DNA from 4 places in the Paenibacillus sp. FSL R7-0189 genome. Region 1 is predicted to be linked to each of the others. Evidence: riboswitches for the same ligand, from Rfam matches in the RefSeq annotation. Region 1 holds a riboswitch; each other region holds the start of a gene.
What was found. Region 1 has a riboswitch for cyclic di-GMP ahead of MKY63_RS07235 (transglutaminase-like domain-containing protein). Riboswitches for the same ligand answer to the same signal wherever they lie in the genome.
Positions count from the first base shown of each region.

Region 2: it holds a riboswitch for cyclic di-GMP, as region 1 does, so the genes downstream of both, MKY63_RS30655 (DUF6612 family protein) here and MKY63_RS07235 (transglutaminase-like domain-containing protein) in region 1, are expected to answer to the same signal.
Region 3: it holds a riboswitch for cyclic di-GMP, as region 1 does, so the genes downstream of both, MKY63_RS08005 (choice-of-anchor A family protein) here and MKY63_RS07235 (transglutaminase-like domain-containing protein) in region 1, are expected to answer to the same signal.
Region 4: it holds a riboswitch for cyclic di-GMP, as region 1 does, so the genes downstream of both, MKY63_RS05680 (glycosyl hydrolase) here and MKY63_RS07235 (transglutaminase-like domain-containing protein) in region 1, are expected to answer to the same signal.

Region 1 is NZ_CP150223.1:1,687,015-1,691,301, reverse strand. It holds gene MKY63_RS07250 (glycosyltransferase family 2 protein) at 1-820, shown strand, start outside; gene MKY63_RS07245 (GtrA family protein) at 807-1,214, shown strand; gene MKY63_RS07240 (class D sortase) at 1,317-1,976, shown strand; cyclic di-GMP riboswitch class I at 2,096-2,178, shown strand; cyclic di-GMP riboswitch class I at 2,253-2,333, shown strand; gene MKY63_RS07235 (transglutaminase-like domain-containing protein) at 2,347-3,156, shown strand; rRNA gene MKY63_RS07230 (16S ribosomal RNA) at 3,523-4,287, shown strand, end outside.
Region 2 is NZ_CP150223.1:6,938,029-6,942,315, forward strand. It holds gene MKY63_RS30650 (NADH-dependent flavin oxidoreductase) at 1-1,013, opposite strand, end outside; gene MKY63_RS30655 (DUF6612 family protein) at 1,123-1,980, opposite strand; cyclic di-GMP riboswitch class I at 2,098-2,189, opposite strand; gene MKY63_RS30660 (response regulator transcription factor) at 2,503-3,174, shown strand; gene MKY63_RS30665 (HAMP domain-containing sensor histidine kinase) at 3,171-4,238, shown strand.
Region 3 is NZ_CP150223.1:1,866,289-1,870,575, reverse strand. It holds gene MKY63_RS08015 (ASCH domain-containing protein) at 1-293, shown strand, start outside; gene MKY63_RS08010 (hypothetical protein) at 490-882, opposite strand; cyclic di-GMP riboswitch class I at 1,380-1,470, shown strand; gene MKY63_RS08005 (choice-of-anchor A family protein) at 1,579-3,078, shown strand; gene MKY63_RS08000 (LPXTG cell wall anchor domain-containing protein) at 3,405-3,767, shown strand; gene MKY63_RS07995 (alpha/beta hydrolase) at 3,915-4,287, shown strand, end outside.
Region 4 is NZ_CP150223.1:1,306,479-1,310,765, reverse strand. It holds gene MKY63_RS05685 (sugar phosphate nucleotidyltransferase) at 1-1,260, shown strand, start outside; cyclic di-GMP riboswitch class I at 1,397-1,476, shown strand; gene MKY63_RS05680 (glycosyl hydrolase) at 1,489-3,039, shown strand; gene MKY63_RS05675 (glycosyl hydrolase) at 3,191-4,287, shown strand, end outside.

The sequences.
Region 1 (4,287 bases):
GGAGATCTGTGAACGAGACGAGCATGTCAAGCTGATTGACTTCTCGCGTAATTTCGGACATCAGGTAGCGATTACAGCTGGCATGGACTATGCCGAAGGTCAAGCGGTTGTTGTTATTGACGCTGATCTTCAGGATCCTCCGGAGGTCATTTTGCAAATGATCGAGAAGTGGAAAGAGGGCTATGATGTTGTATATGCGAAACGCCTGAAGCGCCACGGAGAAACGATGTTCAAAAAGGTCACCGCGAAGCTTTTTTACCGCCTGCTCAGCAGTATGACAAGTGTGGATATTCCTACGGATACAGGCGATTTCCGACTTATTGACCGTAAGGTATGTGATGTCCTGCGGGGACTTAAAGAAAAGAACCGCTATGTCCGAGGTTTGGTGAGCTGGGTTGGCTTCAAGCAGACTATGGTGGAATATGAACGGGAAGAACGTTTTGCCGGAGAAACCAAATATCCGCTGAAGAAAATGATTCGTTTTGCGTTAGATGGCATCACCTCTTTTTCACATAAGCCGCTTAAAATTGCTACGTATATTGGATTCTTTCTTTCATTCTCTAGTTTTCTTTATTTATTTTTCGTCTTGTTCCAAAGGATATTTTTCACCTCCTGGACGGTTCCGGGCTGGGCTTCCATTGTAGGCGTCAATCTGCTCTTTAACGGTATCGTTCTGATGCTGTTGGGTGTGATTGGGGAGTATATCGGACGGATTTATGACGAGTCTAAAGATAGACCGCTATATATTGTTAGTGAGACTAAAGGCTACCAGAACGAAGAACAACTGGACCGCCGGAAGGACCACAATGATGTCAGATAAGAACTTGCGCGCTGCATTCATACAGTTCCTCAAATTTAATGCCGTAGGTTTACTCAATACGCTGATTGATTTTGTGATTTTTACATTGTTGAATTCACTAGGGATGGTATACGCATTGGCGCAGGTGATCTCCTATAGTGCAGGTACGGCGAATAGCTTTATTTTGAATAAAAAAGTAACCTTTCGTGATCGCAACCGGGGGAATAAAGAAGGCTTCGACCGCGTGCAGCTGGTCAAGTTTATCGTGCTGAATCTGGTAGTGCTCGGAATATCACTGCTGCTAATGCATCTGTTGACAGACAGACTAGGTATTCAAGTCTTGATCTCCAAGGTGCTGGTTACCTTTATCACGGTGATCATCAATTTCTTTGGAAGTCGTAAATGGGTATTTTAAACATTAATTTCAGGCAGAAGGAGTTGCTATGCTTAAAGGCAAGTAGCTGTTTCTGCTTGATTTGTATATAACCATAGAAACAATATACGGAGGTGAATAACATTGCGTAAATTCTCCTATCTACTCATACTGGCTGGGATACTTATCATGTTATATCCGACAGCTAACGAATGGTACAACGACAGGCAGCAGGAGAAGTTATTAGAAACGGCTGAACTAAGCACTGCCGATAGTACTCCCCAGCCAGATTTGAAGAGCAGGTATGCTGAAGTTACTCAGCTGTTAGCAGAGGAATCGGTTCTGGATGCTCAGGCACAGCCCCAACCCCAAGAGACAGAAAAGCCTGAACCGGAGATTGAGGTCGGTGGCAAAGTAATCGCACTAATTGAAATCGGTAAGATTGATTTGAAGCTGCCTGTATTAGAAGGGGCTACAAAAGCTAATATGAAACATGCTGCAGCCCATATGAAAGAAACGGCACCCCTTGGAGAGATCGGAAATGCTGCAATCGCGGCGCATCGGGCTAGAACTACGGGTCGTTTGTTTAACAGATTGAATGAGGTTGTTGTGGGGGATGTTATCACGGTAAAGACTAGTGATCAGGTGTTTAACTATGAGGTATACGATATTTCTGTTGTAGATCCGAGTGATGTCTCCGTTCTTGACGGGAATGACAAGGATAAGATTCTTACTCTGATTACATGTGATCCGCTAGTGAATCCAACGCATCGGCTGATTGTTCATGCTAAATTAACAAAATGAGAATAGTGAATGACAAGAAAACACAAATACCGGGAGATATTTATAAAATAATGGGTAATCTAGTAAATTAGGTCTTGTTCACAACTATAAATATGATAGTATTATACTATAAAAGCTAAACACGATAACGGCAAACCTTCCGAAAGGTAGGGACGCAAAGCTAAAGGGCCTTTTCCCGAAAGGATGGCAGCCAGCTACCGAATGAAGAGGCTTTTTTTGTTTGTTTCAAATGGATTCTATCAATTATATCTAGTAAAGCTAGAACAGATAGAGCTTATACGATAACGGCAAACCTATCGAAAGGTAGGGACGCAAAGCTAAAGGGCCTTCCCGAAAGGATGGCAGCCAGCTACCGAAAGGAGTTTTATCCGTGAAAAAGGTTTATTTTATGCTGGTGGCGTTGTTCGTCCTCATGACTTCAGTTCCGGTAAGTTCAGCTCAAGCTGCAAGTGCAGATGCAAGCTGGTTGATTACATCCAAAGTGGCTCAAGGTGTTATTGGTATTAACTATGATATTCCGAAAGATAAAAGAATCAAACTCATGATCACCAAAGATAACAGCAGCTATACCTATAACCTGTATGCTTCTGGACAAGCTGAGGACTTCCCTTTGCAACAAGGAAATGGGACTTATAAGGTTTCTGTTCTGGAGAACACAACTGGTAATAAATACAAAGCGTTATATTCCGAAGTAGTAGACGTAACCATGAGTGACTCGAATTCCGTATATTTGGGCTCCGTACAGAATGTGAAATGGAGTTCTTCTGATAAAGCGATTGTCAAAGCTAAACAATTAGTACAAGGCAAAACAACAGACGAAGAGAAAGTTAAAGCGATCTATAACTATGTAGTTGCGAATGTACAATATGACTACTCTCTTGCTAATAGTGTAACTACTGATTATATTCCAAGCATCGATAAGACATTGACTACTAAAAAAGGGATTTGCTATGATTACGCTTCTCTTTTTGCCGCAATGCTGCGGAGTGTAGATGTTCCTGCTAAGTTGGTAATGGGGAATACAAGCTACGTTACGCAATATCATGCCTGGAACGAAGTATTGCTTAATGGGAAGTGGGTTACCATTGATACTACAGTGGATGCAGGACTTGCAAAGAGTGATAAGAAAACCGATTTAATTAAAGCCTCAAGCAAATATACTGCGGCAAAATACTATTAAATTCGCCGCTAGAAACATAACTCTATTAAATAAACAACTAGCTTAATTATTAAGCTAGTTGTTTATTTTTATATTAGGGGTTGCTTTTCTATTAATAGTTGGGGTATTATAGGTAAGCGTTGTTAGACAGCGTACAGGCGATACAGACGAGGCTGATAAAAAGCTTCGAAAAATAAAGCTTGCATTTCTGAAAACAACATGATATATTATAAGAGTTGCTGCTGAGACATTAAACGGCGCCAACGAGAACTTGATCTTTGAAAACTGAACAACGAGTGAGTAGGAAATCACGTAAGTGAAATCCAAATTAGAGAATTAATTTTCTCGTCAGATGTTTCAAAATGAGCATATCGCTCTTTTCAATACTAATTGGAGAGTTTGATCCTGGCTCAGGACGAACGCTGGCGGCGTGCCTAATACATGCAAGTCGAGCGGAGTTACTTTGAAAGCTTGCTTTCAAAGTAACTTAGCGGCGGACGGGTGAGTAACACGTAGGCAACCTGCCCTTCAGACTGGGATAACTACCGGAAACGGTAGCTAATACCGGATAATTTCTTTTTTCTCCTGAGAGAAGAATGAAAGACGGAGCAATCTGTCACTGAGGGATGGGCCTGCGGCGCATTAGCTAGTTGGTGGGGTAACGGCCCACCAAGGCGACGATGCGTAGCCGACCTGAGAGGGTGAACGGCCACACTGGGACTGAGACACGGCCCAGACTCCTACGGGAGGCAGCAGTAGGGAATCTTCCGCAATGGGCGAAAGCCTGACGGAGCAACGCCGCGTGAGTGATGAAGGTTTTCGGATCGTAAAGCTCTGTTGCCAGGGAAGAACGTCCGGTAGAGTAACTGCTACCGGAGTGACGGTACCTGAGAAGAAAGCCCCGGCTAACTACGTGCCAGCAGCCGCGGTAATACGTAGGGGGCAAGCGTTGTCCGGAATTATTGGGCGTAAAGCGCGCGCAGGCGGCTATTTAAGTCTGGTGTTTAAACCTTGGGCTCAACCTGAGGTCGCACTGGAAACTGGGTGGCTTGAGTACAGAAGAGGAAAGTGGAATTCCACGTGTAGCGGTGAAATGCGTAGATATGTGGAGGAACACCAGTGGCGAAGGCGACTTTCTGGGCTGTAACTGAC
Region 2 (4,287 bases), 1.8 Mb from region 1:
AGAGAACGTCCTACTGCTACTAATTCAGCATTTGTCAACGTGTCCTCTGCGTCCTGTTTGGTACGGATATCTCCGACCCCAATTAAAGGTACACGGCCATTGATTTTCTCATGTACATATTGCAGGATTGATTTTTCTTTAAAATCTTCTGATGCAGATACTTTCTTAAAATCCCCTAATGAAATATGCAGATAATCTAGCTTTTTATCAGCTAATTTATCAATGAGATAAAAGGTATCGGTGATTTTAATTCCAGGCTCTTCATATTCTTCTGGAGAAAAACGATAACCGACAATAAAATCCTTAACCTTTGAATTGTCAACGACAGCAATAACCGCATCCACTAATTGGTTAATGAAATTAAATCTTTTCTCTAAGCTTCCGCCCCATTGATCATCACGACGGTTGGAGTGTGGAGAGAAGAACTGTTGGACTAAATATGTGTTTGCTCCATGAATTTCTACCCCGTCAAATCCAGCTTGAATAGCTCGTTGAGTCGCTTTTTTAAAATCCTCAATTACACCGAAAATTTCATCTTCTGTTAATGCTCTTGGAATTTCTGCATTCGGACGTTCGGCAGCAATGGCGCTGGAGGAAACTGGTTGTACGCCACGTAGTATTTTTGAATCTGTCATTCTTCCTGCATGGAATAGTTGTAAAATAGCTTTTGTTCCATTTCGTTTAATAGTAGATGCTAATCGGCTAAGGCTAGGAATAAATTGATCGGAGGAAACACTAAGTTCACCTTCCCATCCTTTTCCACCCTCTTGTACATTTGCTGCCGCAGTGATGACCGCACCTACTTCGCCCGTTCTTAGTGAATAGTATTTCAATTCATCTTGTGTTACTACACCGTCATAAAAGCTCATTCGCGTGGTCATTGGAGCCATAACCACTCGATTTTTTAATGTCAGTCCTCTGCGAAAAGTTAATGTTGTGTCTAGTGCTATCATCTTTTTCCCAACTTTCATTAAATTATATTTAAACAAAATATTATATACATGCGCATACATATAAATTACAGCAATGATTTATTCTTGTCAACTAATAAACAACTGCTGTTGAATACAGCAAAAAGCACTGTTCAGCGGAACAGCGCTTTTTGCTCGATATGAATCGTCCTTATTTTTCTAGTTCGGCCGGTTTTACAATGGCTGTACCTTTATTATTCTTGGAGTATTTAGCTTCAATTTTCGTGGTGTATGTATCTTTTGCTCCATCACTTACCAGCACATAACTCAGATCGACTGTCAGCTTTTCCGTTTGCCAGGTCTTAGTATTGACGAATAATTTCCACGTTACGCTTTTGGGTTGAACTGTCTCACCATCCCAGAGGTTCTCCTGGTCATAGAGTTTGATTATCCCCTTAGCTGCTGTCGGATCGGTTACAGTGAATTGTAAGACCGTTTGTGCGCCAGCAGTGCTGACTTTCATGGATTTTTTATAACTTTTTACCGAATCAAGCATGGAAACAGGATCGTATTGGCCTTTAGAGTAAAAGGCATCCCATTCCGTTTTCTCCAGTCCAAGCCAATACTGTGCATCAGGATCGATCGGCTCCCCGTCATCGTCGTAACCTGAAGAATCGTCTTCAGATTCATCGATAAGCTCACTTCCGTCTACAAGATAGTAAAACTCCTTATCGTTGGCATACAAGCTGTAAGATGTTTCTAAAAGACTGCTAGCGACAGTACCTGCTGCGGCAAAATTCGGCAGACGGCTGATATCCAGCTTCAGAGTGTTGGTGTTGCTGATACGCACCCCGCCGCTTTGAATATCCTGTTTTTTGGTCACATCCAGATGGAAATTCTTTATTGCTTTGGAGGCTGCCGTTACTTTGCTGATCATCTGATCCGCGGTTACTGCTGTTGAGGTAGCTGCAGACACTACTCCAGGATTAGACATCCATCCGATCGTTCCGGACAGCAATAAAGCACCTACTGCCAAACTAGTACCTATTGTTTTGAAAAAACTGTTCATGTACTTCCCCTTTCGGCCCCTTGCGATAATGTAACGCCGTATAGGTCGAAATAATAAAAGAGCTCAAAATAGACTACATATTCTTAGAGCTATCCTTTATGCTTCATAAGACATCCCTATGGCGGCCTGGCGATCATTTCCTTCTGTCGAAAGGCTTTAGACCCATGGCTTTGTGTCATCATCTTTCGATGATTTTACCTTTAACGCGGACATTCAATTAGTTTTAATTAGCTTACGGACGCATGTCCCACCGCTAATTTTATCATGGTTATAATTACCTGTAAACGACTTATCTTCCATTCGAATTCGCTATGATACTCAGAAGAAATACTAAAGTTTTGCATTTTTCCAATTCTTCCAAGTTTTCCAGATATCTGAGGTTCAGCTGAGTTATACTATCAATCCGTTTCGGTATATCACTATGCTATGATAAGTATGTTTTTAGTTTCTCTATCCATCCAAACATTTTCTTAACATATAACTCTTATAATTATTTTAGTTTTCTTAGAAAGGATGATTTTCATGGTTAATATCCTTGTTGTCGAGGATGATATAAAGCTTAATCAAATTATCTGCACCTATCTTTGCAATAATGGATACGACGCTAAAGGGTGTTTAAACCCACGAGAAGCATATGATTTGATGTATAACAGCCTGTATGACCTTATCATCTCAGACGTTATGATGCCAGAGATTGACGGCTTTGAATTTGCGGAAACGGTTAGGGCTATTAACAAAACGATCCCCCTTCTTTTTGTTACCGCTCGTGATGATATTTCCTCAAAACAAAAAGGGTTTCGCGCTGGAATTGATGATTACATGGTCAAACCGGTCAATATGGACGAACTGGTAATGCGTGTGGGCGCTTTACTTCGACGTGCAAATATTGCCCACGAAAAAAAACTGAGGGTAGGAAGTCTTATGATGGACGCGGATGATATGACAGCAACGGTAAACGATGAGGAAATCCCTGTGACGGTACGGGAATTCAACATACTCTACAAAATGCTTTCCTACCCCAAACATACCTTTTCCCGTGCCCAGCTAATGGACGAGTTCTGGGGCATTGGCAGCGAAACCAGCCTGCGTGCCGTAGATGTATACATCGTCAAACTTCGCGACAAGTTCTCTTGTTGTGTGGACTTCAAGATCATGACAGTGCATGGGCTCGGCTACAAGGCAGTGCTGCAATGAGTAAGAGGCAGGAGCAGCATGCCCGGTTCAAGTCCAAGCGTTTTTCATGGAAAGAGTTTTTGTGGACCTTTATTGTGCTGTCCACGCTAACAGCAGGTCAAGCACTTATATACGACGCCTACATTTCAGTAGAACGCGTTCCAACTCAATACATCTTTGGAATCACTGGATATTGGATCATTGTTGCCTTCATTTTTTGCCTTGTCACCGCACGGCAAAAGTACATCGCCTTTGATAAACCCATGCGTAAACTCAGCGAGGCGGCAAACCAGGTAGCAGAGGGAGATTTTTCAGTCTATCTTGAGCCGCTTCACAGAGCGGATAAAAAGGATTATGTAGACGTGATGTTCGAGGATTTTAATAAGATGGTTGAAGAACTGGGCAGTATTGAAACCCTCAAAAATGATTTTATATCGAATGTATCCCATGAGATTAAAACACCATTATCCGTCATTCATAGTTACGCAATGGCATTGCAAACTGTTGATTTGTCGCCAAAACTTCGAACGGAATATACTGAAACTATCATTTCGGCCTCCCAAAAATTAACGACACTGGTGATCAATATTCTGAAGCTAAACAAATTGGACAATCAGGAGATTAATCACGTTGCAGAGCCCTATGATCTGTGCAGGCAGCTATGCGACTGCGCCCTTACTTTTGAAAATTATTGGGAAGAAAAGAACATCGAATTTGTGGCGGATATAGAGGACCGTGCTATCATTCATGCCGACGAAAGCATGCTAGAGATCGTATGGCTTAATCTCCTCTCCAATGCTTTGAAATTCACACCCCCTGGCGGTAGCATCACCTTATCGCAGACTTCAGATGAAGATACAATTACGGTTATGGTATCAGATACTGGCTGCGGAATGGACGAGGAGACGATGAAACATATTTTCGATAAATTCTATCAAGGCGATACTTCTCACTCCGGGGAGGGTAACGGCCTTGGTCTTGCTCTTTCACTGCGTGTTATTGAACTAGTCGGTGGAACCATATCTGTTAAGAGTGAGCTACGCAAGGGCACGACATTCACAGTCCAATTAAAAGCTGAGAAATAAGTAATTCCCTTAAACCATAATTCATTATCTTGATAAGATCAAAAAAAGC
Region 3 (4,287 bases), 180 kb from region 1:
GGATTGACAAAAAGATTTGTGAACAGGAACCGTACAAATCAGTATTGGCGAAACATGGCTATACAGCAAATAATTTGCCGACAGGAGCTATTATTGCTACAGGTCAGCTCGCGGGATGTTATGTGGTTACTCCAGAGGTGGATTTAAGGGAATGGATCAATGGGAACGAATATGATTTTGGCGACTATAGCGAAGGACGGTTTGCCTGGAAGCTTGAAGGGGTTCATCCATTAAGCCATCCAATTCCAGCTAAAGGTCGGCTAAGCTTGTGGGAGCACTCTAATCACTTCTGAACAGCGAATGATATTTTTAATGTAATTTTTATGTGCCTATCAGCTTTTTTTCAGGTTCGAGGTATATATTGAAGACACCAAACACCCCCCAGTGTTTTGTGGTATATCTCTCTCAGGTCTTGCCAACTCCCATGGTAAGGCCTATTTTTTTGTTCGCTAATTGATGGGGGGAGAGTAGAGCGGCTTCTATACAGCTTTATTTAATTTGAAACTGTTCTTCGTAACTCTTAAAAGAGGAAATATCCAGCCCTAGGTATCTGCGCATATGGATGGCAGCCTGAGCCGCAACAATGTCATTCAACAGCAGCATTCGTTCGTGATAGCCACGACATATATACTTGGCTTCAATTCCCGTATTAAGTCTGTTTTGCTCATACACCTTGATTCCCCGTCTTCTCATTTCTGCACGAACATCCCTTAGATCTGTTGTAGCTACTGCAGCAGCTGTTCCAAGCACCTCCAGATAAGGGGCGGGTGTTCGTAAGTGTGTAGATAAAATGGCGGAGTCCCGTTCGAAAGCTGATAAAATCATCGGAAGCAATAAATAAGATTTCACCAGCATGTTGTCCCTGCTTTCTGCTCTATGCATGAATCTCATCACCTCTAATAGGAACGTATATTCGTATTCTACCCCGATATTCCAAAAATAATCAATGGTATTTCTAAACAGCTTATCCAATGTGATTAAATTCATAACTAAATAACGAAGAATAAATTATATTAAAATTGTAATAATAAAAAATTAATGTATCGGACGTACATAAAGGAGAATTATGATGGAAAAAGAGGGCAGCCTCCAGCGTGGATTGTTTTTTGGTTTAATTCTGAGTGTTCCCTTATGGATATCCATATTGGGCTATATACAGTTACTTTAAAATTTAATGAAAAACCTTATGCGAAGCGCCTTTAGGCGCTTTTTTTTGTATGGTAATAATGAGCGGAATCATCGAAAGGAATTGATTGACAATTGTGGGTGTCGGGCGCTAAACTGTTATTAATTCAAAAAGTATTAAAAGTCATAGACGGTTATTGGAGAGAATGCTTCGGCTACCAGTTCTGGACTTGCAGTGTAATACATATATATAGTCATGATAATAGCAAACCGTCTGAAAGGGCGGGACGCAAAGTCCAGGAGTCTAAAGTGTCTTAAAGGCACAATGACCGTCCGACTGCCATGAGAAGGGAATTCCACTTCTTTTTGGCGGTCTTTTTTGTTGTTAGGTCCTTTAGAGTTTCTGGTAATTATTCTGATTAATATAAATCATAGTTTTAGGAGGTGTGCCATTTGAAAAGAAGAATAAGACCGTTACTCTCGCTTGTATTAGCTGGGATTTTGACGGTAGGTAGTGGGCTTTCCTCATTAGGAGCTGGAGTTGCTGGAGCTAGTAGTTCTTCTACATTGGGAATTGCAGGGGTCTACAACGTGTTTATTCTAGGGGATATAACAACGGTTTCGGATACGGAAGGAAGGTTTGCTGCTGGAGGTAACGTTAACTTAACCAACTATAGTGTTGGAGATAGGTTGACCGCTGCTGAGGTTTCCTTGACTGACACACTTGTTGTTGGAGGGAATCTTACTTTCAACGGAGGTACTGTTTATGGGAATATCGTGCACGGGGGAGATTTTTCAGGGAATGTAACGCTCCTCAAGGGAGGTACAAAAAGACAGGGGAGTACGATTGACTTTTCAGCCGTAGGTCAGTCTTTGAAGGACAAATCAGCAGAACTTGCAGCATTGCCGGCGAATGGAACAACAGTGTACCAATATGGCAGTCTTACCCTGACAGGTACAGATCCTGCGGTCAATGTTTTTAATGTTCCAGGAGATAACGTCTCTAATACCTACGGAATTACAATAAATGTTCCTTCAGGATCTACAGCAATTATTAATATTGATGGTTCTAACGTAAAAATGAAAAACTTCGGATTTCTACCTAATAACGTGTTGAACAGCAAGAAAATTTTGCTTAACTTTAGCCAAGCTGCGTATATTGATATGGCAGGCATAGGTGTAATGGGAAGCATACTTGCCCCCTATGCTCATGTTGATTTTATTAATGGTCAGATTAACGGTACTTTAGTGGCGGCTTCACTCAAAGGGACTGGTGGTGGTGAATTTCACCACTATCCATACGATGGTGATGAACCTGGACCAACGCCGACACCAACGCCAACAGTGACACCAACGCCAACGCCAACAGTGACACCAACGCCAACGCCGACAGTGACACCAACGCCAACGCCGACAGTGACACCAACGCCAACGCCGACAGTGACACCAACGCCAACGCCGACAGTGACACCAACGCCAACGCCAACAGTGACACCAACGCCAACGCCAACAGTGACACCAACGCCAACGCCGACAGTGACACCAACGCCAACGCCAACAGTGACGCCAACACCAACACCATGTCCGACACCGACGCCAACGCCTACGTCAACACCAACAGTGACGCCGACACCGACGCCAACAGTGACACCAACACCGACACCGACAGTGACACCAACACCAACACCGACACCGACAGTGACGCCAACACCAACGCCGACGCCAACAGTGACACCAACGCCAACGCCGACAGTGACACCAACGCCTACGCCAACAGTGACGCCGACACCAACACCAACGCCGACGCCGACGCCAACACCAACGCCAACAGTGACACCAACGCCAACAGTGACACCAACGCCGACGCTAACGCCAACAGTGACACCAACGCCGACGCCAACAGTGACGCCGACACCAACGCCAACGCCAGAAGCAACACCGACACCACGGTAACACCAGAAGCAACACCGACACCGACGGTAACGCCTGAAGCAACACCGACACCGACGGTAACGCCAGAGGTAACACCGACACCGACGGTAACGCCTGAAGCAACACCGACACCGACAGTAACACCAGAAGCAACACCGACACCGACGGTAACGCCAGAAGCAACACCGACACCGACGGTAACGCCAGAGGTAACACCGACTCCAGAGGTAACGCCTGAAGCAACACCGACACCGACAGTAACACCAGAAGCAACACCGACACCGACGGTAACGCCAGAGGTAACACCAACTCCAGAGGTAACACCAACGTCGACACCAGAGACTTCGGTGTTCCCGACACCAACGCCATCATCCGTAATTGGCACTATAGTTCTTGCAGAAGATCCTGTGCCGCTTGGGCCTGTAGCTTCGCCGATACCAGCGCCAGTACCAACACCGTCGAATAGCACAGAAGTACTTGTTGATGATGATGAGATCCCATTAGGTCCGGTACCGGCAGTGACACCAACGCCAACACCAACACCTGATGAAATCATCGTAGTGGACGATACGATCCCATTAGGTAAGCCACCTGTGAAGGAATTGCCAAAAACGGGTGAATCAAGTCCTGCACCTTACTATGTAGCAGGTTTAGGTTTTGCACTTATCGGATTATTAATGAGAACCAAGTTCTCCAAAAAGAATAAATAATAAACGGTAGAGCAACATAGAGTCGCTTTCGGGGGGTGTCCCGATGGCGGCTCTATTTGTATGTCATGATTGCGATAGTTTGGTGCATTCTAAGTAGATGGTATACTCTTGTTGCAAAAGAAATGAAGAGGGGATGGCGAAGGCGAATTGATATGGTTCATTATTAGCGCTGTAATCATCATAGGGATTCTAATCTATGTGGGATTTTTCTTCTATGGTATTGCTATTAAACGAGCGCCAAAGGTATTTCTAAGTAATAATCCTAATCTGAAGGCTGATCCTCCGGTTGCCGGAGCTTCTTGGGGGGAGGGGAAGGATTGGGTCTCTCGCCAGAGCTTCGAGAATATTGAGATCGTATCTGCAGATGGACTTAAACTAAGAGGTTTCTTACTCCAATCTAATCGTGCTGCGGGACGCACAGCCATTCTAGCCCACGGTTATTCAGGTAAAGCAAAGGATATGGGGGCGTACGCCAAAATCTACTACGAGAACTTAGGCTTTAACATCCTAATTCCCGATG
Region 4 (4,287 bases), 380 kb from region 1:
TCCATGGTACAACGTGTCTGGAGACAGCTGGAGGAAGCAGGGATGGCAGAATCATCTTATCTGGCCACCGGCCGTGGCCAAGTAGAAATGATACAAAGCCAACTGGGAAGTCATGTGCCGATTATCGTTGAACCGGAGCGTCGGGATACTTTTCCGGCTATCGCCTTAACAGCTACCTATCTTTATTCAGTGGCAGGTGTTTCTCCAGCGGAGACGGTAGCAATATTGCCTGTTGACCCTTATGTAGAAGCATCTTTTTTCGATACCATAGCTATGCTTGAGGGGACCATGCTGGAAAGTGGAGCAAATCTGGCTCTAATGGGTGTTGTTCCTGAACATGCCTCAGAGAAATACGGATATATTATTCCTACCACCGAAGAGGCGGGGGAAAATGGTTTTATGAAGGTGAGTCACTTTCAAGAGAAACCTGACCGCATACAAGCAGAACAGCTCATCGAGCAAAATGCCTTGTGGAATTGCGGAGTGTTTGCCTTCCGCTTAGGGTACTTGTTAGATATTTTGCAGCGTAAAGGGTTGCCTTTAGGATATGAAGAATTGCAGAAGCAGTATAAGCTATTGTCTTCCATCAGTTTTGATTATGAAGTGGTGGAGAAAGAAGAACATATTGTGGTGCAGCCGTATGATGGATTCTGGAAGGATCTTGGAACGTGGAATACGCTGACAGAGGAAATGAGCAGCAAGCATGTAGGAAAAGGTTTTGTGACGGCGGATTCTGAGGGGACTTGCTTGATTAATGAGCTGGACATTCCGATTACGGTAATTGGTGCGAAGGATCTGATCATTGCGGCTAGCCCGGATGGGATTCTAGTTACCCATAAAGCTGAGAGCCCACGGATTAAAGAAGTGCTGAAGACCTTTGAACAAAGACCGATGTACGAGGAACGCCGTTGGGGTCATTACAAAGTTATTGATTATGTGAAATATGATGAAGGCAATGAAGTGCTGACCAAACGGATTTTTATATCCGAGGGGAATAATATCAGCTATCAATTACATCGCAAGCGTAGTGAAATTTGGACAATCGTCAGCGGCGAAGCAAGTATTGTGCTGAATGAGAAAAAACATAATGTGAAGGCTGGGGACGTGGTACGTATACCGGAAGGAACGAAGCACGCGATCCTTGCTTTGACGGATGTTGAGTTTATAGAGGTACAGACGGGGTCTGAATTAGTAGAAGAAGATAACATACGTATTACTTTAGACTGGAATGATATAGAACTACAACAATTCATTTCATAGGTCTAACCTATCTATTTAACCAATTCAAAATTTCTTGAAACAGGTAAATTGACTCAATTATCAAAAAAAGTCATAAAAACACTAAATATATCATTAATTGTCGTCGATACTTACGGTAAGAGAGATTATTTCTCTTAAATTGAAAAGGCAAACCTATCGAAAGGTAGGGACGCAAAGCTATAGGGCCTTCGAAAGAGTGGCAGCCTGGCTACCGAAAGGGAGATTATTTTGAAAGCTTACCGTACGTATCGATTGTTTGGTGCATTTCTGTCACTCGTCCTGTTTCTGACTGCACTTCCGCTTGCTGTTGGAATTTCGCCGTCTGTTGTCATAGCTGCTTCAAATTCTGGAACGCCAGTTACCCCAGGTGCCTCACCTGAAGCCGTAAAGCTGCTTAACTATTTTTACTCGATCTCAGGAAAAGGTATTATTGCCGGTCAACATGACTATTTAGAAAGTCCAGATGAAATTAACAATATGCTGAAGGGAACCAGCGGACAATATGCGGCTCTTCACGGTTATGAAATGGGTGCGATCAGTGGTCAGTCCGAAGCAACGATGGCTTGGCAACGTCAAAATGTGGTGAACAGCGCCATCAACTGGAATAAAGCGGGCGGGATCGTAGCTATGACTTTTCATGCTAACCTGCCGGGCACCTCTTATGACTGGGATAATGTGAAAAAAACACTTAGCCAGAGTGAGTTCGATAGTTACGTTACACCGGGTACCAAGCAATATAACAATCTGATCGCTGAGCTTGATAAGGTGGCCGTCTCTTTAAAAAGCTTGCGCGATGCCAACGTTCCGGTGCTTTGGAGACCCTATCATGAAATGAACGGGAACTGGTTCTGGTGGGGGAAGAAAAATAACTTTTCTAAACTATGGAATATTATGTATGACCGTTTTGTTAACGTTCATAAATTAAATAATTTGTTATGGGTATGGAGTCCGAATGCTCCCAATGTTTGGTCAGATCCTTATGCGCTAACTTATCCAGGTGCTGATAAAGTAGATATTCTGGCAGCAGATATATACGAAAATGATTACCAGCAAAAATACTATGACAGCTTATTGAGTCTAGCCGCAGGCAAACCGATTGCGATCGGGGAAAATGGTGAAATGCCTAATCTGGAGAAGCTTCAGCAATCGCAAAGTAAATGGACGTATATGATGAGCTGGGGAAAAATGCTTTACGAGAATAACAGTGCAGAAACAATTAAAACATTTATGAATAGCAACTATACCCTGACCAGAGATAAATTAAATACTGGTCTGGCACCGACACCTAGCGCCGCACCAGCGCCGGCACCTTCTGAAGAAGAGGGGGAGGCAGCAATTCCTCTCGCGAAGGGGCTTGCAGGAGAGTATTACAACAACATGCAATTGTCGGGAGCAGCAACTCTTAACAGAACTGATGCAATAATCGATTTCAATTGGCGGCAAGGCTCCCCGGATGCCGCCCTCGGGATTGATCGGTTCTCCATACGTTGGAGCGGTAAAATTAAGCCATTATATAATGAGCAATATACATTTTACACTACCTCAGATGATGGTATCCGTGTCTGGGTGAATGGGGAATCCGTGATTGATAGTTGGACTAAGCAAAGTGGTACTGAGCGTAAGGGCACTATAACGCTGAAGGCTGGCCAGCTATATGATATCAAGGTGGAGTATTACGAGAATGAAGGCGATGCGAGAGTCCGCTTGATGTGGGAAAGTGCTAGTCAAGCTAAAGAGACAGTTCCAGCAAGTGCACTTTTTCTTCCGGATGTCTCCTGATTGATGAAAATTAAAGGTCGATCCTTAGTGGCTCTGCGTTATTGCAGAGCTACTAAGCTATAGTCCTCATTAGGTCAGAAGACGATTGTCCGATAACAGGTATGTTTTTAACACCTGTGGAGGCAGTACAGCTACCGAAAGGAGGATTTATTTGCGTAAATATTATAAGAAAAACAGATTGTTGTTTACTATGTTACCGGTCTTTATTATTTTTTCCTTGCTGCCTTGGGGAGAGGTTAAAAGTCTTCCGAAGGCTATGAGTGTTTCTTCCTCCCTACCTCCGGCTATACCAAGTAATCCTTCGGCTTCTGAAGAAGCCAAGCAACTGCTAAGTAATTTGGTAAATCTACGTGGCAAAGGGATCTTGTCCGGCCAGCATGATTATCTAGAAAGTCCAGATGAACTGGTTCATAAGCTGAAGAATACTTCGGGACAAAATGCTGTTCTACATGGTTATGAATTAGGGGCGATTAATAATCAATCCGAAGAGACGATCGCAGAACAGCGGCAAGCTGTTATAGACAGTGCAATTGAATGGCATCAAGAGGGTGGCATTGTAGCGATGACCTTCCATCAGAGCTTACCGGGAACCTCTCCAGAGTGGTCCAATGTAAACAGAAGTCTCAGTCAAGAGAAATTTAATGCTTATGTTACACCTGGGACAGCTCAGTATAAGAGGCTAATCTCAGATCTAGACGAGGTTGCTGGATATTTGGGTCAGCTGCGTGATGCCGGAGTTCCGGTCTTATGGCGACCTTACCATGAAATGAATGGTGGTTGGTTTTGGTGGGGGAAAAAGGACAATTTTTCAGAGCTGTGGAGTATTGTCTATGATCGTTTTGTAAACACACACAAGCTAAATAATCTACTGTGGGTGTGGAATCCGAATGCGCCGAATGAATGGTCAGATCCATATGCTGCATATTATCCCGGTGGGGATAAACTCGATGTTCTGGCTGCGGATATCTACAATAACGATTATAAACAGTCCTACTATGAGGATCTGCTCGCATTGGCCGAGGGTAAACCTATCGGAATCGGGGAGAGTGGGCAACTGCCGAACCCGGATGTATTAACTGAGAAACAAAATAAATGGGTCTATATGATGACCTGGGGAAAATTACTGACAGAAAATAATACACTACAGTCAATTAAAAGCTTTATGAAAGACTCGTTTATAGTATCAAGAGAGGACTATGTTCTCACAACAGGAGATCCTTCGATAGCACCCGTAACTCCGGTAACCCT